Regions from separate parts of the Paenibacillus sp. 3LSP genome, predicted to be linked through region 1. Evidence: riboswitches for the same ligand, from Rfam matches in the RefSeq annotation. Region 1 holds a riboswitch; each other region holds the start of a gene.
The links. A riboswitch is a leader RNA that binds a small molecule or an ion and turns the genes downstream of it on or off. The one in region 1 is predicted to bind cyclic di-AMP.
Positions count from the first base shown of each region.

Region 2: it holds a riboswitch for cyclic di-AMP, as region 1 does, so the genes downstream of both, RW092_RS11365 (resuscitation-promoting factor) here and RW092_RS17320 (TrkH family potassium uptake protein) in region 1, are expected to answer to the same signal.
Region 3: it holds a riboswitch for cyclic di-AMP, as region 1 does, so the genes downstream of both, RW092_RS05265 (KamA family radical SAM protein) here and RW092_RS17320 (TrkH family potassium uptake protein) in region 1, are expected to answer to the same signal.

Region 1 covers NZ_JAWDJI010000204.1:6,251-13,942, forward strand. The annotation lists gene RW092_RS17305 (LysR family transcriptional regulator) at 1-370, shown strand, start outside; gene RW092_RS17310 (ArsB/NhaD family transporter) at 469-1,749, opposite strand; gene RW092_RS17315 (potassium channel family protein) at 1,789-2,454, opposite strand; gene RW092_RS17320 (TrkH family potassium uptake protein) at 2,472-3,842, opposite strand; cyclic di-AMP (ydaO/yuaA leader) riboswitch at 3,882-4,048, opposite strand; gene RW092_RS17325 (CPBP family intramembrane glutamic endopeptidase) at 4,400-6,112, shown strand; gene uvrC (excinuclease ABC subunit UvrC) at 6,072-7,692, opposite strand, start outside.
Region 2 covers NZ_JAWDJI010000141.1:13,562-21,253, reverse strand. The annotation lists gene rsmI (16S rRNA (cytidine(1402)-2'-O)-methyltransferase) at 1-99, shown strand, start outside; gene RW092_RS11380 (AbrB/MazE/SpoVT family DNA-binding domain-containing protein) at 251-505, opposite strand; gene RW092_RS11375 (HD domain-containing protein) at 812-2,101, shown strand; gene RW092_RS11370 (TatD family hydrolase) at 2,118-2,891, shown strand; cyclic di-AMP (ydaO/yuaA leader) riboswitch at 3,094-3,308, shown strand; gene RW092_RS11365 (resuscitation-promoting factor) at 3,754-4,890, shown strand; gene rnmV (ribonuclease M5) at 5,039-5,584, shown strand; gene rsmA (16S rRNA (adenine(1518)-N(6)/adenine(1519)-N(6))-dimethyltransferase RsmA) at 5,590-6,486, shown strand; gene yabG (sporulation peptidase YabG) at 6,525-7,427, shown strand; gene veg (biofilm formation stimulator Veg) at 7,635-7,692, shown strand, end outside.
Region 3 covers NZ_JAWDJI010000070.1:3,520-11,211, forward strand. The annotation lists gene cobS (adenosylcobinamide-GDP ribazoletransferase) at 1-486, shown strand, start outside; gene RW092_RS05260 (cobyric acid synthase) at 888-2,516, shown strand; cyclic di-AMP (ydaO/yuaA leader) riboswitch at 2,540-2,681, shown strand; gene RW092_RS05265 (KamA family radical SAM protein) at 2,844-4,025, shown strand; gene RW092_RS05270 (methyl-accepting chemotaxis protein) at 4,098-5,789, opposite strand; gene RW092_RS05275 (M24 family metallopeptidase) at 6,048-7,133, opposite strand; gene RW092_RS05280 (MDR family MFS transporter) at 7,335-7,692, shown strand, end outside.

The DNA.
Region 1 (7,692 bases):
CCGTCTGATTATGGACGATCTGAACGGCCGGCCGATGATCGTCTTTTCCAAAGGAACCTGGTATCGGCGGCTGATCGACGACCTGTTTGGACGCTACAGCATCTTGCCTGATATCCGCATGGAGATCGATTCATTTGAAGCGATCGTGCGCCTGCTGCCCATCTGCAAAGCGGCCGCGCTATTGCCTAAATCGTACTTGCGCATGCCGCTGCTGCGGGATAACGGCCTGCTGACGGTGCCGATTCCCGAGCTAGCCCAGACTCGCCGCGAAACCTGTCTCGTATACGGCGATAAATCGGAGCTGACGAGTGAAACAAAGGAATGGATCGCGCAAATCCGCGAAACCCTTGTCAAAGAATTGCCGATCTAACGCCACCATGAACCACGCACCCGAACAACAGTCTGGCGGGCATCAAAAAAAGCTGCCGCTTCCAGGTGAACACCTGGATCAACGGCAGCTTGTCCATTTTACATGAAGTATCGCAAATATACGTAGAGACTGGAGATCAAAATGGTAAGGATCATCAGCGGGAGTCCGTATTTCATGTATTTTAGAAAACTAATCGGTTCCCCTTCCTTGGCGGACATCCCGGCAGCGATCAAATTGGCACTGGCTCCGATTAATGTCCCGTTTCCACCAAGACAAGCGCCGAGCGCTAAGCTCCACCATAGCGGCTCCAAGTTCTGAATCCCCATTCCGCCCATGTCTTGAATCATCGGAATCATCGTCGCTACGAGCGGAATATTATCGATAAACGCCGACGCCAACGCACTCAGCCAGAGGATCAGCATTGAGGTGGTCAGCGGATCGCCTCCTGTCAGCCGCATTACCTCTTCGGCCACTCTCGTAATGATTCCCGTTTCAACCAACCCGCCGACCAAGACGAACAAACCGACGAAGAAGAAGATAGTGGGCCATTCCACCGAGCGGAAGGCTTGTTCCATCACGTGTTCACCGGTCAGGAGCAGCAACAGGAAAGCACCTGCCAGCGCAATCGTCGCCGTCTCCAAATGGAGGTATTGATGAAGGAAAAAACCGAGCAACGTCAACCCTAATGCAATCAAGCACTTGATGAGCAGCTTTTTCTCCGTAATCAAGCCCTCTAGACGGATCTCCATCAAGCTCTGCTGATGAGCAAAGCCCTTCTTCAACTCTTTGCGGAAGATCAAGATCACCAGCGGCAAAATCACCACCAGAATGATCATCGCAACCGGCGCTAAATTTTCCATAAAGGCGACGAAGGTTAATTCCTTCACGGCGCTGCCAATCATAATGTTCGGAGGGTCTCCGATTAAAGTCGCCGTCCCGCCGATATTCGTGGCAAGAATCATGGAGAAGAGGTAAGGGAATGCCTTGACCCTCAACCTCCGCGTAATGCTAAAGGCCACCGGAACCATCAAAATAATGGTCGTGACGTTATCCAGGAATGCCGAACCTATCGCAGTGATTAGCGCCAATAAGCCCATGAGCGTAATGGGATTGCCTTTGGCCAGCTTCGCCGTCCATATGCCAATGTAAGTGAATAAGCCGGTCTTGGCTGTCGTGTTCACGATGATCATCATCCCGATCAAGAGCCCCAGCGTATTGAAATCAATATGATGGACTGCACTCTCCTGGTCAAGGATGCCAAACATCACCATGAGCGCCGCACCAGCCATAGCCAGCACCGTTCGGTGAATTTTCTCAGAAATAATAAGTGCGTAAGTCAGCAAAAAAATGATTAAAGCCCAAATGGCCTGTTGTTCCATACTATTCCCCGTTCCCTGCTAGTAAGCCTTCTTCCCATTTCATGATGGATTGATGATCGTTTCAAACTGCTCAATATTTTTCTTAGCCCCAATGATAACCATAATGTCGCCTTCATTTAACTGATCCATCGCAGTAGGGGCTACCAAGACTCCGCTATCTCGGTGAATCGCCACAATGCTGCAGCCAAAGCGCGTTCGCGGATTAATATCAGCCAGGCACTTCTGGTGCAAGCATGCCGGAACGTTCATCTCAACGATACTGTATTCCTTCGACAGTTCAATATAATCCAGCAGATTCGGAGTAACCAGCTGATGGGCCACGCGAATCCCCATGTCGCGTTCCGGATAGATCACCCGATCCACTCCCAGCTTCTCTAAAGCCCGGCCGTGCAGAAGCGAGATCGCCTTGGCGACTACCGTTTTAATACCCAGGTCTTTAAGGAGAATGGCCGCCAGGATGCTCATTTGAATATCGGTGCCAATCGCCACGATGCCGCAATCAAAATTGCGAACCCCCAGCGACTTCAGCACCTCTTCTTCTGTGGCATCAGCGACAACGGTATGCGTAAGCCGATCGCTAAGTTCTTCCACGATCTCTTCATTCCGGTCGATGCCCAGAACCTCATATCCTAACTCCATCAATTCCAAGGCCAGACTCGAGCCGAACCGCCCCAAGCCGATGACCACAAACTGCTGCTTTTTCATTTTTGCCCATTTTCCCCTTATCCTATAATGATTTTACCTTCTGGATGGCGATACAACTCTTTCCCCTTCCTTGGACCAATCGCATAGGCGAGCGTCAAAGGCCCCAGCCGTCCGGCAAACATCGTAAGACTAATCACTACTTTTCCAAAATCCGTCAGACGCTCCGTTAAGCCCATCGATAATCCAACGGTTCCAAAAGCGGAGGTCGTCTCAAACAAGATAGAGAGGAAATTTGCATCTTCCGTAGTGGACAATACCATCGCTACAGCAACGATGACGAACAGCGCCATCATCGTAATCGTCAGCGCCTTAGAGATCCGTTCCTCAGCAATCCGGTAACGGAATAACACCAAATCCGTCCGTCCACGGATCATGGAGATCACCGCACCGATAAGAATCGTAAAGGTAGTCGTCTTGATCCCGCCCCCTGTTGAGCCAGGCGAAGCCCCAATGAACATCAGGATGATCATGAAGAATTGCGTAGCCTGACGCAGCGAACCGGTATCAAGGGTGACCACCCCTCCCGAACGCGGCGTGACCGATTGAAATAAAGAGGCCCAGATTTTGCCGCTCCAGCTAAGCGGCTCCAGCGTGCGTGGATTCGTGAATTCGAACACGAAAATGACGATCGTACCAATCACAATCAGGACCGCCGTCATCGACAGCACAACCTTGGAATGAAGCGACAATTTGCGATGCTTGCGATACTCCGCCAGATCGGACAAGACAATAAAACCAAGACTGCCGGATACGATAAGTAAGATGGATACAATGTTAATCAAAGGATCGTTCACATAGGGGATTAAACTGCGGTAATCCCCAAACAGATCAAATCCTGCATTATTAAACATGGAAATCGAATGCCAAATCCCAAAATACAGCGCCCGGCCAAACGGCATATCAAAGGCCCAGCGGAGGGTAAGGAACACCGCTGCACCGGACTCAATCAGCAGCGAATACACCAGCACCTTGCGAATTAAGCGAACGATGCCTTCCATTGAATTTTGGTTCATCGCTTCCTGGAGCAAGAGACGGTCTTTCAGCGAGATTCTCCGTTTCAGGACGAGGGAGAACAAGGTAGCCATGGTCATAAAGCCAAGCCCCCCGATTTGGACGAGCAAGATGATGACGATATGGCCAAAAGTTGAAAAATACCTTCCCGTATCCACTACAAACAGCCCCGTTACACAAGTTGCCGAAGTTGCCGTAAACAATGCATCAACAAATGGCGTCGGTGCCCCGGACGTCCCGGAGATCGGAAGCATAAGCAGCAGACTTCCCAGCAAAATGATGAGGGCAAACCCAATCACTAATACCTGCGGCGGAGAAAGGTTTATTTTCTTCGTATTCAACGCGTTCACCTCATCGTCTTCCTGAAAAAAGAACAAAAGAAAAAAGCACTGGAAATCCAATGCCTTTCGGTGTTTGGTTCCTGATGCACAAGCCTACGAGGTTAGCTGACGGATTCGGACATGCCCAGTTGCCCTATTCGCGGACGCTTCATCCTCCCATGTAAGAAGTTGAAGCTCCGGGAAATTCACCCCAAAATGTACGGTTCCCCCGTTTTCATTACGAAATTCGGCCAATCTTTTCAATTGTTTTCATTCATTTTTCGTCAAATGGATTATATCCCTTATTGCGTCCCACCACAAAGCTCTATTTTCAAGAAAAAGACCAGAAAAAGACGAAATCAGGGATTGTGCAGATCAACTTCCCCCCCAATCTAAATGATGCGTAGACTTGCCGAAGTTTTTGCGGTTTCTCGTCAATTTTGCCCTCCGTCTGGCGCAGGGGGGATTGCTGTGTTATCTTTACTTTGACGTACTTGAGCAAAAAACATACTTCATATTATTAAGAAGAGTACGTTTCCCAGAATTTATTTCAACTTAATCACAAAGGAGTTTTGCGAGTGAATTCCCCTTTGACGTCAAATGGCCGCCGCAGGATGAAGACCAAAAATCTGTGGCTGCTGGCCGCCCTCGGATTCATTGTGTTCGTGGCCGTTCAACTGTTCCCGACCACCGATTCGGAATCGTTGCAGTTGCAGCAATCGAATGAGGTGATCAGCAAACAAGAAGCAACCGCCAGTGCAAGTGAATTTGTCCAATCGGTACTTGGGATCGACCTGCCGAATCCCGCGAAGGATAAAGCATTAATTACATACGAAACGCGTTCCGATCTGTTTGGTTACTTAACCAAAGCCGATCTGCTCGCCCCATACTTAAAAACGTATGACAAGCAATTTCCCTATGATGTATTTCGTGTCCGTTACACGGATCCCACTGAAGCGTTAAGCGCGGTGACCGTAGATGTTCATATGACTACGGGGAAAGTCGTTGGCTTCGAGGAGATTAGTTCCTCCAGCAACGCCACCAAGCAGATGATGCTGGATGTAGGATCGGAAACGATCGATTCCATGAAGGCATGGGAAGGGGATCTCACGCTAGCGGAGAAAGAGGAGCTGGCACAGCCTTACCTGAACGCTTTCGGATTTCAACCAAGCGATTTGGAGCTGGCCTCCGGTGAAGGGGATGTAGGCCTCCTCTACCGTATCCAAGGCTACACCTTAGGTGAATCGCAGGCGGAAATCAAGCTTAGCTTCGAATACGGTAAGGTTTCTTCGTTGGAGAGCTATTTTAGTGTACCGCAGGCTCATCTGGACTACGTTGCCGGGCAGACCAAAATCGCCAGCTGGCTTACCTATGCGGGTTATGCCCTGTTGACGTTCGTGCTGGCCATTCTGGCGATCGTCTACAGCGCGCTGACGCGAGTTCATACCTCGTTTAAGCGGGGAATTTTCCTGGCGTCGGCTTACTTCGTGTTATCGACGATTGGAACGATCAACATGATTCCGGTGTTCCAAAAAGACGGCCTTGAAGCCGGTGTACTCGTCTTTGGCCTCTTCTTCCAAGGTCTGGTGACCTTGTTCCTGGCCGCTTCCGTGTACTTCTCTTTAGTCGGCGGCGACGGACTGTGGCGGAAGAACGGCATCAACCTCTGGGCAAGATCAAGGGAAGAAGGGTATGGCCGTTCCATCCTGACCTCCGTGGGCGATGGGTATGCCTGGGCATTGATCCTGTTAGGCGTTCAATCCGTGGTGTTCTTCATTTTAGAGCACACGATTCATACCTGGTCCACGACCGATGCAACGCAATCGCCGTACAACATGGTGTATCCGGTATTGTTCCCGCTGCTGGCTTGGGTGGCCGGGATCGGGGAAGAAGCGGTGTATCGCCTCTTCGGGATCCCGATGCTGAAGAAAATGTTCCGCAGCACCTTTATCGCTTGCCTGTTGTCGACCTTAATTTGGGCATTTGGCCACACGTTGTACCCGATTTATCCGGTCATTTCGCGCCCAATCGAATTAACCTTTATCGGACTGCTGTTCAGCTTCGTGTTCCTGCGTTACGGCTTCGCGACCGTTGTCTTCTCGCATGTCATCTTCGACAGCATTCTGATGGCCCTAAGCTTGATGTTTATGGGCGGAGCGCTGAATATCGTCGCCGGGTTGTTCTATATCGCCTTGCCGGCGATCGTGGCGTATGTGATTTACTTGTTTAACCCGCCAAGCAAGGAACGAAAGACCCCGCCGCCGCAACCAAAAGAGGAGCCGTATTTTACGACTCCTCTGGCGGATCTTCGTCCCGAAGGGCATTAAGAATTTGACGGGCTAATTTATCCCCGATAGAAAGAGGCCGAAAGTCTTCGACGGAGGCCTCTTTTATTTTTTTCAACGATCCAAAATGTTTCAGCAGCGCCTTCCGGCGTTTCTCGCCGATGCCAGGGATGGAGTCCAGCCGTGAGGCGACCATCGACTTGGCGCGCTGTTCACGGTGGAACGAAATGGCGAAGCGGTGCACCTCGTCTTGAATCCGCTGCAGCAGGTAGAACTCCTGGCTGTCACGCGGCAAATAGACCGGCTCCGGCGGATCAAACGCCATCAGCTGTGCGGTTTTATGCTTGGCGTCCTTCACCAGGCCGCACACCGGGATGTGCAAGCCCAGCTCGTTCTCCAGCACGTCGGTGGCTGCCGAGATCTGCCCTTTGCCTCCGTCAACCACGATCAGATCGGGCAGCGGCAAGTTCTCCTTCAACACCCGTTCATAGCGGCGGCGAATGACCTCACGCATCGTTTCGTAATCGTCCGGTCCTTTGACGGTTTTTACTTTATATTTACGGTATTCTTTCTTGGCCGGCTTACCGTCAATGAACACCACCATGGCCGAGACCGGATTCGTCCCCTGAATGTTGGAGTTATCGAACGCTTCAATCCGCGACACGGACTCCAAGCCAATCGCCTTGCCGAGATTCTCGGCCGCCTTCGAAGTGCGTTCCTCATCCCGTTCGATCAGCCGGAATTTCTCATCCAGCGTGATGCGTGCGTTTTCCTCAGCCATCTTGGTCATCTGCCGCTTTAAGCCGCGCTGCGGCACCAGCGTCTTCACGCCCAGCCACTCCTGCAAGGCGGCTGGAGCGTCAAGCGCGCCGGCCTCCTCTTGTTCTTCCGGCTTCTCTGGCAGCAGAATCTCCTGCGGCAAGGCCGGGTTGTCGCTGTAATACTGCGTCACATAAGACATAAAGTCGCCGTAGGCGTCACCGTAGAACGGAAAGACCGACGCATGCCGTTCGATCATTTTCCCCTGACGCATGTACAGAATCTGTACGCACATCCAGCCCTTGTCTACGGCGTACCCAAACACGTCGCGGTCCTTCGCATCGGTCACCGTAATCTTCTGCTTCTCCATCACCGCATCGATGTTGATGATCTGGTCGCGCAGCTCCTTAGCCCGCTCGAATTGCAGGGCTTCGGCTGCCTCGTGCATTTTGCGCTCCAGCTCTTTCTTGATTTCCTCATGCCCGCCGCTCAGGAACGAGATGATCTCCTGCGTCATCTTCTCGTACGTTTCCTTCTCGACCTCATATACGCAAGGTGCCAAGCACTGGCCGATGTGATAATACAAGCACACTTCCTTAGGCATTACGTTGCATTTGCGCAGCGGGTACATGCGATCGAGCAGCTTCTTCGTTTGCTGAGCCGCGTAAGCGTTCGGATACGGGCCAAAATATTTCGCTTTATCTTTAAGCACCCGCCGGGTGACTTCCAGCCGGGGATGCGGTTCATTCGTTATTTTGATATAGGGGAACGTCTTGTCATCCTTCAGGAGGATATTATAACGCGGATGATGTTCTTTGATCAGGTTACATTCCAGGATCAGTGCTTCCATATTGCTCGCGGTC
Region 2 (7,692 bases), on a different contig from region 1:
TACGAAACGGAAGAAGGGTTGTCGCGGAAGGAAGCCATGAAAAAAACCGCGGCCGACCGGGGGGTTGCTAAGCGGGATATCTACAATCAATTATTGTAGCCCCCACTTCTCTCCGAAATCATGAAATATTATCCAATCCAGCCAAAAAAGGGGCCTTCGCTAGGCCGGGTTCAAGCCTAGGAAGGCGCCAAGGAGATATGAAAAAGGTTAGAATTAACAGTTTCAGTAAATCTATTATATACTATATTTCTTAATTTGTCACAGGGGTAGGAAGCTCCGTAATGCATTCATGGCAAACAATTTTGCCTTTGAAGTAAGTTACGTTCTCTGCATTACCGCAGAAGATGCAAGCCGGCTCATATTTCTTGAGCATAATCCGTTCACCATCTACATAAATTTCGAGCGCATCTTTTTCTCCGATCCCCAGAGTGCGGCGCAATTCAATTGGAATAACAACACGGCCTAATTCGTCTACTTTTCTTACAATACCAGTGGATTTCATCATAGGATGATTGCCCCTCTCGCTATAATTTTGGAATTGTCATTATTCGACATCATTCTATCTTTTCTGTTTTTTATAATACCAACCATTGCCAGATTAGTCAACCTATTTATGGTATAGTTCAACATTATTTCTAATAAATTCGGATACTTGACACCGAGAACCTTTACGGAATCTAGTAAGTTCACAATAATCTATATTTCGACATTTTGGAAATCGTCATCCAGTCATTTTGCGACATAATTCGACATTTCTTGTCGTATCTACGCGGTGACCCACCAAATTTTATGAAAAAGGGAGTGTTGGTTCATGCATCGTCGGCTTAGCGAAGAGAAAGTGTTCAAAGACCCCGTACATAATTATATTCATGTACAGGACGAAGTGATCTGGTCGCTCATTAATACGCCGGAATTTCAGCGGCTTCGCCGGATTCGACAGCTCGGGACTTCCTATTTGACCTTTCATGGTGCCGAGCACAGCCGTTTTTCCCATTCGCTTGGCGTTTACGAGATTACGCGGCGGATTATTTCGCAATTTGAGCGAAGCGGCTACACGGATTGGCCTCGCAGCGAGAAAATGGTCGCCTTGTGTGCGGCGCTGCTGCATGACCTCGGGCATGGTCCGTTTTCCCATTCTATAGAAGAAGCTTTTCAAATGCATCACGAGGATTGGACCTGCAAAATCCTATTGGGAGAAACTGAGGTGGGGAACGTCCTGCGCGAGATTTCACCGGATTTTCCAGACAAGGTGGCTGCGGTGATCCGGAAGGATTATGACAATCCGATTGTGGTGAATTTGGTGTCTAGCCCGCTGGATGCGGATCGGATGGATTATTTGCTGCGGGATGCTTATTTTACCGGTGTAAACTACGGGACGATTGACATGGACCGGATTTTGCGGATGCTTCGACCATTTCAAGGGCGGGTTGTGGTCAAAGAATCAGGGATGCATGCGGTGGAAGACTATTTGATGTCGCGGTATCAGATGTATTGGCAGGTCTATTTCCACCCGGTGACGCGGAGCTCGGAGATCATTCTTCGGCAAATTTTGCGTCGGGCTAAGGAATTATACCGGAGCGGGCATTCTTTTTGCTTCTTGCCGCATCCGTTACCGAACTTATTTCAAGGGGATATCAGCGTAACCGATTATTTGCAGCTGGACGAAGCGCTGATGCAAACGACCTTCATGCAGTGGACGAGAGAAGACGACGAGCGGTTAAGCGATTTATGTTCTCGGTTTTTGAATCGTAAGCTGTATAAATATGTAGAATTAGATTCACCGGAGCTGGAAATGCTGGACGAGATTCGGAACGCCTTCAGACAAGTCGGGCTTGAACCTGAATACGACATGGAAATTGATTTTCCGACGGATCTGCCGTATGATGTGTTCCGTCCGGACGGCGGGGTTCGGCAGAAGCAAATTTTGTTGTTGGACCGGCAGGAGCGGCTGCGGGAAATTTCGGAAGTCTCGGATATCGTGCGGTCGATCAGCGGATTACACCGGGGGAAGACGCATTTGTACTATCCGGATAATAAATTGTGTGCTGTAATGGAGCGGCTGCCTCGCCCGGTAGCCCGCATTTTCGAGCAACGGAAATAGGAGGATGACAAGGTTTATGTTATTTGATACGCATACGCATTTGGATGCTCCCCAATTTGACGAGGACCGCGAGGAAGTGATCGCGCGCGCTGTGGAACAAGGGGTTACGCGGATGATCAACATCGGATTTAACCGTGAGACAATCCCTTCGACCATGAAGCTGGCAGAGACCTATGACTTCATTTATGCCGCGGTCGGATGGCATCCGCAAGACGCGATTACGATGCAAGAGGGCGATTTGGACTGGATTGCAGAATTGTGCAAGCATGAAAAGGTCGTCGCCATCGGAGAAATTGGGCTGGATTATTATTGGGATACGTCCCCTAAGGACGTTCAACATAAGGTTTTTCGCCAGCAAATTGGACTGGCTCGCAGCTTAGGTATGCCGATTTCCATTCATAATCGGGACGCTCACGAAGACGTGGTTCGCATCCTTCGGGAAGAGAAGGCCAACGAGGTTGGAGGCGTGATGCACTCCTTCTCCGGCAGTTGGGAAATTGCCAAAATGTGTCTAGATTTGGGATTTCATTTGTCGTTTGGCGGGCCGATTACGTTTAAAAATGCAAAACAACCCAAGGAAGTGTTGGCCAAGACGCCGATGGACCGTTTGCTGATCGAAACGGATTCCCCTTATTTAACGCCGCATCCATATCGTGGTAAACGAAACGAGTCAGCTCATGTTCGTTTGGTTGCGGAAATGGCAGCCGAGCTCAAAGGGGTTACTTTTGAGGAAATCGCGGAAATTACCACCCGAAATGCATTGGAACGATTTGGAATTCCGAGTATTTGAGAGCAAAACGGATGAAATAAAGAGGATTTCGGAAAGATTAATGCTTTTTAACCCTCAAAAACAAGGTCATTACATTTTTTTAACCATTTTTTTAAAAAAACGTGGTTGATTACTCCTTTACAACCTGCATCGAAACAGGATAGAATCTTTTCAGTATCGATTCGGTTCGTTTTGGACTGAACCATACGATGCTTGGTTCCATGAACCAGTCTCGCTGAATCTCCTTATGACGGAGAACGGGGGAACCAATACGAATTGCAGGTTGGCGGCAGCCTAATCGCGTTCGTATTTGATTTCTTTCCAGGGTCTATGGGGTGAATTCAAGGTCATTGCGCCATGAGCGAATGTACTGAGAAAGGGCGGCTCTCTTTCGCCCGAACCCGACAGCTAACCTCGTAAGCGAATAAGAGAGGTCACTCGTGCAGCTATTACACCCAAGACATTCAAGAAGCCACGAAGGAGTTCCTCTAACTCTTTCTCCCGGCTTCTTTTGTTTTGAATAAAAGTAATAGGGTCGTCATACTGTTGGAAAACAGGAGGTGACGACAAGCAGGAGAGACTGGTCAAGGATGCAAAACGCTTAGGATTAAATTTAAGATCAGTGTTCAAAAAGTCAGGTTTTCAGCACCGAGAAGGTTGGATGAAGCTAGGGACTGAGTAGCGCAGCGTACATGGGAGTACGTGAGCAACGGAAGGCCCGGCTGAATTCAAGATTCGATGCCGAATTCACTTCTTGACCTGCTTCGTGATCAAAAGATGACTTTTTGACTACCTTAGGCGTTTTGTAAAAAGTAACTGTAGTCGCGTCAATCGTTATCATGCATCGACCTAGACGGCGGGACTATGAAGGAGGACGGAAGAAATGGGCATTTTCCGCAAAGAGGAGACCCATGAATCACGCTCATCCAGCATGTCTTACGCAATGCGATGGAAGCATGAGAATTTACGTCAGATAGCGCTCGTCGGCGTTCTGGCCATCGCGGGAATCATCATCATCCTAATCTGGCTGTATAGCCAGGCACAGAAGGAAGTATCCCTGATCGTGGACGGGAATGTCCAGTCAGTGGAGACAACCCAATCCAGTGTAGCTCATCTGCTGGAGGAACAATCGATTAAGCTCAGTGCGAAGGATTCAGTATCCCTCCCGCTGGAAAGCTCGCTGAAGAACGGTGACCGCATTGTCATAGTACGCGCGAAGCCGGTCAGTGTGACCGCGGACGGCAATACGAAAGTCCACTTCACGACGCAAAGCAAAGTCGAGGGCGTATTGTCCGAGCTCGGCATCACTTTGGGTGAAGACGACAAGGTGACACCGACATTGGACAGTAAAGTTACCGAGAACCTGAATGTGAAGGTCGTTCGGGTCAGCAAGCAAACGGTGCAGACGAAGGAGGCCGTGCCCTTTAGCGTGGTCAAAACGTCGGACGACAAGCTGCTGAAAGGCACCACGAAAGTGATCCAGGAAGGTTCCGAAGGTCTGGTCATTCACAACATTGAGAAAACTTACGAAGACGGAAAATTCGTGGCGAAGCGTTGGCTCGGCAAAGAGGTCTCCAAGGAAGCTCAGCCGAAGGTGATCGCAGTCGGTACGAAGAAACCTACCGAGGTTCTGTCGGCCAGCATCAGCCGTAAGGGAAATACGGTGAACATCAGCGGAACGACGACCAAAGGTGGCGTCTCATTCAAATATAAAAAAGTCTTGAAAAATGTTACGTTAACCGCGTATTCGGCGGAAGAAGACGGAATTGGCACCCGCACGGCTTCGGGTACCCGCGTGACAGAAGGCAGAACGATTGCGGTGGATAAAGACGTCGTTCCGCTTGGTTGGTGGGTATACATCGAAGGAATCGGCTTCCGTAAGGCAGAGGATACCGGCGGGGCCATCGATGGCCATAAGATGGATGTGTATTTTGATAGTTTGAAGGATGCGAAGAAATTCGGCCGCAAGAAGGGCCGCACCGTCTACGTGATCGGTCCGACGAAGCCGGAATTGAACTAAGTTCTCGTTCTCTTTCGTTTTACAATGCGAAGGGAATAAGATAGTATTAGGATGATGAATAAGACAGTGGATTAGAAGAGGATGTAATGATCCTCTTCTTTTTGTTATTCTGGTGGAGACAAGCAAGAACAGGAAGGAAGACAGATTCATGATCAAAGAGGTCATCGTGGTGGAGGGTCGAGACGACACCGTGGCCATAAAGCGCGCCGTAGAGGCGGATACAATCGAGACCGGAGGTTCGGCGATCGGCGAAGCCGTGCTCAAGAAAATCGCTTTGGCGCAGGAACGCCGGGGCGTGATTATTTTTACGGACCCCGACCATGCCGGGGAGCGGATTCGCAAAATTGTGGCCGCACGGGTGCCGGGCTGCAAGCACGCTTTCCTGCCGGAGGCGGAGGCGACGAAGCGAGGCGACATCGGGGTGGAGAACGCCTCGCCGGAGGCGATTCGCGCCGCGTTATCTCGGGTCCGCAGCGAAGCGCCTGGAGTAGAGGCCGCGATCACCTGGGAAGACTTGATAAACGCAGGGTTAATCGTGCACCCGCAAGCGGCGGCGCGGCGAAAAGCGCTGGGCGAGCTGCTGGGTATCGGATATTGTAACGGAAAGCAGCTCTACAAGCGGTTAACCGTGTTCCGGATCAGCCGCGAGGAGTTTGCAGCTGCGTTAGCCGAGTTGGAAAGCAAAGGAGTTTAAGAACCATGAGCATAAGGGAAGACGTATCCACACCGCGCCGGACGAAGGAGATCATCCAGCGGCACGGTTTTTCGTTCAAAAAGAGCCTGGGGCAAAACTTTCTGATCGACCAGAACATCCTCGGTAAAATCGTTGCCGCCGCCGAATTGGACGAGAGCCAGGGGGCACTCGAAATCGGACCCGGAATCGGCGCGTTAACGGAGAAGCTGGCGCAGGAGGCGGGCAAGGTGGCCGCGGTCGAGATCGACCAGCGACTGATCCCGATTCTGCAGGAGGTGCTGGAGCCGTACCCGCACGTCCATGTGATCCATGGCGACGTGTTAAAGCTGGACCTGCAGGCTTTATTTGCGGCTGAGTTCAGTGAAGTGAGCGGCGTCAGCGTCGTTGCCAATCTGCCTTACTACGTGACGACTCCCATCATGATGAAGCTGCTGGAAGAGAAGCTCCCGCTGAGAAATATCGTCGTCATGATCCAGAAGGAAGTGGCTGAGCGTATGGCCGCGGCTCCTGGCGGCAAGGATTACGGCAGCCTCAGCATCGCCGTGCAGTACTACAGCATCCCGGAGATGATCTGTACGGTGCCGCACAGCGTGTTTATTCCGCAGCCGAATGTAGAGTCTGCCGTGATTCGCTTAACCGTGCGGGAGACGCCAGCGGTGGCGGTTCAGGATGAGGCCTTTTTCTTCGAGGTGGTACAGGCCTCTTTTGCCCAGAGACGCAAGACGATTTCCAACAATCTGAAAAGCCGCTTCTTCCCGAAGGAAGGGCGCGAGAGACTGGAGCAACTGCTGGAGGAAGCCGAGATTCAGCCTTCCCGGCGAGCGGAGACCTTAAGCCTGGAGGAGTTCGCCAAGCTGAGCGATACGCTGCTGAATGCCGGCGTGAAGGAACTCCGCGTGTAACCATTCCCTCTTATCGCCCATACGATGGGATAGAGGTGATGGATTTGGCGAATTTGGGAGACTTGGTCGTCCGCAAATCATACGGTGGAGATGTTACGTTCCGAATCGAACAGATTGTGCGGAGTGAAGCGATTATTAAAGGAACGGAATTCCGGCTGCTGGCGGATGCGCCCTTAACCGATTTGGTCAGGGTAGACCCGGCTTCCCCAGGAGAGACGACGCAGCGGGCCCGCATTAAGGCGACGGAATCGCTGAAGCGGTTAACGCAAGACCGCAAGGAATTGGCAGAACGCAATCGAATGGTGATTGGACGGGATCTGTATGGGCAAGGAGAGACGGCCTATTTTGAGGTCCCAGGGAAGGTCCTGCATTTAGATGGGGATGAACGCTATTTACAAAAGAGCCTAAGCCTGTATCAGAAGCTGCGTGTTCCGGTTCAGGGATACTATGTCACGGAATCGCAAATGGCGAGTGCGCTGTACCGTCTGCTGCCTGTGGTCAAGCCGGATATCGTTGTGATTACCGGTCATGACGGCGTGTTGAAATCGCGTCCCACCAGCGACCTTTATAATTTGACCAGCTATAAAAATTCCAAGTATTTCGTGGAGGCCATTCAAATGGCTCGGCAATACGAACGGAATTTCGATACGTTAACGATTGTGGCCGGCGCTTGCCAGTCGCATTTTGAGGCGTTGCTGCAGGCGGGGGCTAATTTTGCGAGTTCACCCGGCCGGGTGCTGATCCATGCGCTGGATCCGGTGTATATCGCTGCGAAAGCGTCGCTCACCTCGATTCGGGATACGATCCAGATTACTGACGTGCTGAATCATACGATCAGCGGCGCCCAGGGGGTTGGCGGGATCGAGACTCGTGGCAGTTACCGAATCGGGTTGCCCAAACTGAAGGACTTGTCGACGCTGAAAGTGGTGCCGTCCATGTGAAAGGGTTGCCGGAAGGAACTGAGGCTAGTGCCCCAGGACCTTCCGGTTATTTTTTTAGTATTTAGCTCTTGAGCCACCAGGCAAAAGAAAATGTCGAAAAATAATCGTTGACACATCTTTTTTGCTGCTGATATAATTATTTATTTCGATTTGACAAGTTTGTGACTTTCCTGTATAATGGACAAAGAAAGAAGGTGGTCACAGGCAATGGCTAAAAATGCGCTGTCGGAAATAAAGCATAGTCTCGACGCCCATGTAGGACAGA
Region 3 (7,692 bases), on a different contig from region 1:
ATGGGCGTGTTGGCCTGTGTCCTATTGCTGATGCTGAAAGCCTCGCTACTGACCTCGCTCTTCCAAGGATGTGGAATGCTGGCGTCAGGGCTGGCGATATGGTTGGCACCGCTGTGGAGCCGATGGTTTATGACCCGGGCGATGCACCGCTGGCCGAAGGCCCGGCAAGGCGAAGGACTGGCTGCCCAATTCAACGGCTTCAGCGAACGGGATGTCTGGGGGAGCACCATCATGGCGGTGACACTATCCGTTGTCGTGCTGTTGCTCACTTTGCTCGTGTCGTTGGGGGGGATGGATGAATCGGCTATGCTACGATCATTGCTGTTTATCGGCTTGTCTCCTATTGTTGCCTGGGCGGCGGGAACTTGGGCTGCTCGTCGAATCAATGCCAAGCTCGGCGGTTTGACCGGCGATACCTATGGGGCACTGGGCGAAGGGCTGGAAGCGGTACTGTTGTTGCTTGCGGTGCTGATCTTTTCAAATTGATATTTCAAGGTCAGAGGCGCTTTAGGCGGAAGGGAGACCTTTGGCTTTGGGCGCTTTTGCACCATTATCCCCTTGAATCAGAATCAAGAAGGTTAGAGTTGGGAAGGCGAAATAAGGTACCTAAGAGATAAAGACGGACAGCTGGAAGCGGAGAAACATGTTGGGCAAGCACCACCGGCTGAGTGAAAGGGAAAATGGTGAAAAAGCGTGCGAAAACACCATCGACTGAACGAAAGGGATAATGGTGCAAAAGCGTGCGAAATCACCACCGGCTGAACGAAAGGGATAATGGTGCAAAAGCGTGCGGAATTACCACTCCCCTGAACAAAAGGGATAAAGGTGCAAAAGGGCCTGACGAGACATGATACTACACGTACGGATTGGGAAGGAGGGAACGCGCGATGGGCGAAAAGCATAAGAAGCTTTGGGATCAGGATTGGGTAAAAAGCGAACCAACAGCATCAGGGGCTGTACTCATGGTTCAAGGGACAGCGTCTGACGTGGGGAAGAGTGTGATCGTGACGGCGCTGTGTCGTATTTTTGCGCAGGATGGGCTTCGACCGGCTCCGTTCAAGTCACAAAATATGGCCTTGAACTCGTATGTTACGGCGGACGGTCAAGAGATTGGACGGGCCCAAGGCATTCAGGCAGAGGCTTGCGGCATCACTGCCACCACCGAAATGAACCCGGTACTGATCAAGCCAACTGGGAACATGCACTCGCAGATTGTTGTGCATGGGCGTCCTTACCGTCACCTTAGCGCATCTGATTATCGTGAGGAGTTTCTGCCCCATGCCAAGCCGCTGGTCATGGAAGCGCTCGGTCGGCTCCGCGATAGGCATGGCATTGTGGTGATCGAGGGGGCTGGAAGCCCAGCGGAGATCAACCTGAAGCAACGGGATATCGTTAACATGAACTTGGCCGAATGGGCGGATGCTCCCGTGATTTTGGTGGGGGATATCGACCGTGGCGGGGTGTTTGCCTTTCTTGTTGGTACCCTGGAGCTGCTTGAACCGCACGAACGCGCTCGCGTAAAAGGGTTCATTATCAATAAGTTTCGCGGCGATCTGTCTCTGCTGCAGCCTGGCCTGGATTGGCTGGAGCAGCGGACCGGAATCCCCGTACTTGGAGTTCTCCCCTACCTAAATAATCTGGAGATCGAAGCGGAGGATTCCGTTGTCCTGGATACCTATCCAGCTCGTTCAGCGCCATCCGCAACGCAGGAGCTGGATATCGCCGTTATCCGTTATCCGCATATTTCTAACTTCACGGATTTTGACCCGTTGGCAGCCGAACCGGACGTATCGTTACGTTATGTAAGCAAGCTGTCAGAACTTGGACATCCCGATGTGGTGATTTTGCCGGGGACCAAGGATACGATCAGCGATCTGGAATTTTTGCGCGGGCAAGGGCTGGCAGGGGCAGTTTGCAACCTGATCGATGAGGGGACGCACACCCAGCTGGTCGGAATTTGCGGCGGATATCAAATGCTGGGCGAACAACTGCATGACCCTGAAGGCGTAGAGTCCAATGAACCGAGGTCGGCATTGGGTCTGGGCCTGCTCCCCTTGGCTACAACCTTTCTCCCAGGTAAAAAAACGGTGCGCGTGCACGGATATACGTGCGAGGACCATCCGATCGCCTTGCATCCTCAGAACCAGGAGCTGCCGATCTCAGGCTATGAGATTCATGCCGGATCAACCCAGCAGTTGCGGGACACTCGACCTTTATTTCTGCTTCGAGTCGATGAGAGGGCGGATCAGCTTGAAGCGCAGACGCATCCGGAAGGTGCAGCCCGCGCTGATGGCAGGGTGTTTGGAACGTATCTGCATGGGGTGTTCCATAATGATGCTTGGCGACGTGCATGGCTGGATGGACTGCGGATGACCAAAGGGCTGGAACCTTTGAACGTCACCTTTGTTTCTTCCTCACGGAAGGAGGAAGCCTTCGATCGGTTAGCGGAGCAGGTTCGCAGGCATTTGCGCATGGATCTCATTTACGACATTATTGGGATCCAAGGTAAGCTTTGACAAATTGGGTAAGGATAAGGTAGGATAAAAGTACGCTTAATTTTCGATGGGTAAAGTCGAAAAGCGGGGGAACCAATCTTTTGGGGCGAATCGTTGCAAGTTTAACGTAGGGAACCATCTTCCCGAGCCCGTCAGCTAACCTCGTTTGCAGTGGATGGGTCATTTTTAATATTATTTCAGTCATCATTTAATGACCCTGTTCTTTGAAGCGGGGTCTTTTTGCGTTCTGCAAGACCTTTGACCCGAGCATTCGGCGGAGTACTCGCATTCACTGCAAGTTTCGAGCTTCTTCTTTACGCATCGTACTAATAAAGGAGGAGAGGATTTATGGCTAGTCCGAAGTACATCACCGATATTGCCAAGGTGAGCCAGTTGTCCGAGCAGGAGCGGCAGGACTTGAAACCGATTACCGACAAATTTGTTTTTCGGGTGAACGACTACTATTTGAGTTTGATCGACTGGAATGATCCGGAGGACCCGATCCGCAAGTTGGTGATCCCCAATACGGGAGAACTGAAGGAATATGGGCGCTGGGACGCTTCTGACGAAGCGGCGAACTACGTGGTGCCTGGCTGCCAGCACAAATATCGAACGACCGCGCTGCTGATTGTGTCCGAGGTTTGCGGCTCCTATTGCCGATACTGCTTCCGTAAACGGTTATTCCGCAACGATGTGAAGGAAGCGATGGCGGATGTCACACCTGGCATTGAGTACATCGCACAGCATCCGGAGATTAATAACGTCCTGTTAACCGGCGGTGACAGCTTGATCTTAGCGACCAGAAAGCTGCGTTCGATTCTCGAGCGGCTAAGAGCTATTGAGCATGTAAAAATCATCCGCCTCGGTTCCAAAATTCCTGTGTTTAATCCTATGCGTATTTATGAAGATCCGGAGTTGCTGGATCTGATTCGGGAGTTCTCCACCGTTGATCAACGGATTTATGTTATGGCGCATATCAATCATCCGCGCGAAATTACCCCTGAGGCCAAAAGAGGGTTCCAGGCGCTGCACGACGCCGGGGCTATCGTGGTCAATCAAACGCCGATTCTCAAAGGCATCAATGATGATGCGGCCGTGCTTGGTGAATTGCTAGATCGCTTATCTTGGGCTGGCGTCACTCCGTACTATTTCTTTATTAATCGTCCCGTAGCCGGAAATGCTGACTTTGTCATCCCATTGAAACGAGCGTATGAGCTAGTAGAGGAAGCGAAAGCCCGTACTTCAGGGCTTGGAAAGCGCGTGCGATTATCGATGAGTCATTCTTCAGGAAAAATCGAAATCCTGGCTATCGAAAACGGGCAGGCCTATCTCAAGTATCATCAGTCCCGGGACGGTGAATACGGCAAGTTTATGATTTTGCCTTGCCCGGATGATGCGACCTGGTTTGACGATTTGCCAGGCAGTGAAGCGTACTGGAAGAAGCCGGAAAAGAAGCTGGATTCGAAGGCGGATACGCAATCGGATCAGACAACAGAAGATGCGGCTTCTGCAAGCCCAGTGACGATTTAAGGGATAAAACAAAACGTACCCTTTCCGTTTCCCCGATCAGGGGAACGTGAAGGGTACGTTTTATTTTTAGAGTCAGATCCGGAATTTTGCAATCGATTCCTGCAACGACAACGCCTGCTCATACAGTGAGCGAACTGTACGCGCGTGCGCTTCCATTTCGTCCAGCTGTTGCTGCGAGTAGCTGCTGATTTGCTCCATGTTCTCCAGCGATTTGGCGGTAATATTGGCCGATTCCTCTACCGATGCGGTGACTTCCTCGGTACCGGCAGATACCTCTTGGGTGGAGGCTGAAACCGATTGAATCGTCAAGTTCACGTTCTGAATCAGCTTCGTTAATTGTTCAAACGCTTGACCCGCTTGCTTCACCCGTTCGGTTCCGGAGACGATTTCCTCGCTGGCCCGCTGCATGGCGTTGACCGAATTTTCCGATTCTTCTCGGATACTGAGCAGGTTCTCGCCGATTTCCTCCATCGCTCGGCGGGACTGTTCAGCCAGCTTACGAACTTCCTCGGCCACGACAGCAAAGCCTTTGCCGTGTTCGCCGGCACGTGCAGCTTCAATCGCCGCGTTCAGCGCCAAAATATTAATTTGCTTCGTAATTTCTGTAATGGTACCTACCACGTTCGAAATGGACTCGGAACGATCATTCAGCGTGCGGATATGCTCCAACGTGCGATTAGCCGCATCTTCGACATGCTGCATTTGCGTAACCGCTGTTTGCGCCAAATGATTTCCGGCGTCAGCCTCCTCTGCAGCTTGTCCAATCCGTTCCGTGACTTCGGCAGACGAAGACGCAATATGCTGTACACCTTGGGAAATTTCTTCCATGGCCCGGGCGTTTTCGGCTGCTGCGGAAGCAATCGTCATGCTGCCCGCTTCGATTTCCTTCGTAGCTGCATTGGAACGGGCAATCAAATCTTCAAACGTTGTCACCGATCGGGATAAGTTCTCAGATCCGTCTACGACCACTTGGGACGTTTGCATCACTGCAGCGAACATGTTTTTGAGCTGAAGCGTCATCGTTTGGAAGCTTCCGGCGAGTTGGGCAATTTCGTCATGTCCTTTCACTTCGATGGTATGACGGAAGTCTCCGCCAGCCATTTGCTCCGTGACCTTCACCAGCTTGCGAATTGGCTTCGTGATTCGCGTACTTGCAAAATACGCTGCGGCCATGCCCACCACAATGACAAGTAAGGTGATGCCGATACAGATGAACAAAATTTGGTCTTTCTTCTTATCGATGAAGGTAGCGTCAAGGCCTACGGCGAGCATGGCTTTACTGCCGGGAATCGCGATAAAAGCCGTTTTGTGCGAGCCGAATTTGTCTGTATACAATTCACTGATTTGTACCCCGCCACCAGCTGCAGCAGTCATGGCCGGTTGGATCTCCAGCTTGTCACCGGGAGCCATCTCCGAGTTCTCATTTGTTGCCAGAACGGTAGCGCCGTCTTCTTGAATATGTAGTAAGTAAGCATTACTTAAGTTGTATTCTTCAGCGCTCTTCGTCAAATACGATTCCACCGAAAAACGGGAGTTATCTTTGCCGCTGAGCAATTGCAGGGATTGGGTCGTATCTAACCGTTTGAAGATGTCTTGAGTACTAGTAAGCAGCACTTTATCGAACTGTGGCAGCACATTCTGCTCGATGATCCCCATAGAGATGTTATAAAAGCTGACACTAAATAAAAGTGAAGATACGACGATAATCGCCGCATAGGTACTCATCAATCTGCGGCTGATGGAGCGATTAATGACATTGAACACGAGAATCCTCTCCGTTTCCCCTTTAAAAATGTGATGTATACGCTTGGCTGTCTCTATTCTTTTTAACCAGCGGTTCATAAGTATCATTTTATAGGAAAAAAGGTCCTTTGAAAACGAAAAAATACTACTTTTTTTGGTTTTCGTAAAAAGTTTCAAAAAAAACGTCTAAATCTATCGGAAAATGGATAAAAAGAGAGCCCTGCGACCCTTTTTTTGCAGATCACCAGAGCTCTTTGAGCAAAAAAGTAACATATCATGTTAGATATTGGTTAATTGTTTTGGATAAGAAGTGAGAACTTCAACGCCGGTTGCGGTGACTAGAACGTCGTCTTCGATACGAACTCCTCCGACGCCAGGCACATAAATGCCAGGTTCAACCGTAAAGACGTGGCCTTCTGCGAGAAGAAAATCGTTCTCCCCATGAACCGATGGGAACTCGTGTACATCGATCCCCAGCCCATGGCCAAGGCGATGGATAAAATAAGGTCCATAGCCGGCAGCTTCAATCACTTCGCGGGCGGCGCGGTCAATGGAGGCGAAGGTGACACCTGGCCGAATGGCGGCAATCGCAGCTTCGTTAGCTGCCAGCACCGTTTCATAAATCCGGACCAGTTCCTCAGATAGCTCGCCCACCGCAAAGGTACGCGTAATGTCGGAGGCGTAGCCATCCGCATAAACGCCGATGTCAAACATCAGCAGGTCGCCGCGCCGGATTTGCCGATCACCGGGGACGCCATGCGGCAGGGCGGTTTTCTCGCCGGACAGCACCATGGAATCGAAGGAAGGTCCGTCTGCACCAAGCTTGCGGATTTGGTACTCGACTTCTGCAACCAGCTCATTTTCGGTTACGCCTTCCTTTACTTTTTTCAGCGATTCGCTGAGCACCTGTTCGATCAGATCTACGGCATGTTTGATTTTTCCAACCTCTTCCGGGCTTTTCCGCACCCGCATGTCCCGAAGCCAAGGTCCAATGTCAACTGATCCGGAGAAGGAGAGCTTCTCCTGCATCCGCTCAAAATTTGCCACCGAGACTTGCTCCTTCTCAAAGCCCAGCGTCCCTAGCGAGCCCCCAAGTCGTTGCTTCAAGATCGCGTAAGGATCATCTGTGTCGCCATGGGTAAGGATCTCCGTTACGTTCGCCGCTTTACGGGCAGCCTCTTCATCCAGTGCAGGGACAACCAAAAAAGGCTCGCTTCCCGCCTGAAGGACGGCGCCGAGGAAGCGTTCATGCGGATTGCTGAGAAAGCCGGTCAGGTAATACACATGCTTCGGATCCGTAATTAGCAGCGTATTGACGCCGGAATCACGCATTTTGCGTTCTAATGCAGTCCATTTATTATTCATTTGGCAAAAAACTTCCTTTCGTTCAGTCTCTTGTTCCATTATAGGCCAAAGCAGGGAGGAACGATAGTTAGAGTCGTTGCGCCGGGCGGGCAGGGGTGAGACGGATGACTTTTTTAGGCAAAAGGTTTACTTTTTAAATATTTTCAATAAAATAGGAAGAGATAATCCTATTCAAATTTGAATATAAACAAAGGAGAGAAGATTTTGGCTACCGCAACGAAAAAATCGACCCGGCTCATCTTGTTCGGATTGATGCTGGGGATTCTGATGTCGGCGATGGACAACACGATCGTAACAACGGCGATGGGAACGATCGTTGCTGATTTAGGTGGGATGGAGCAGTTCGTTTGGGTGACTTCGGCCTATATGGTGACGGTGATGGCAGGGACGCCGATTTTTGGCAAGCTGTCAGATATGTATGGCCGGAAACGCTTCTTCTTATTTGGCATCGCCATGTTCTTGCTTGGCTCTGTGTTATGCGGGCTCGCCGGAAGCATCGTGCAGTTGAGTATATTCCGGGCGATCCAGGGGATCGGCGGGGGAGCGCTGATGCCGATTG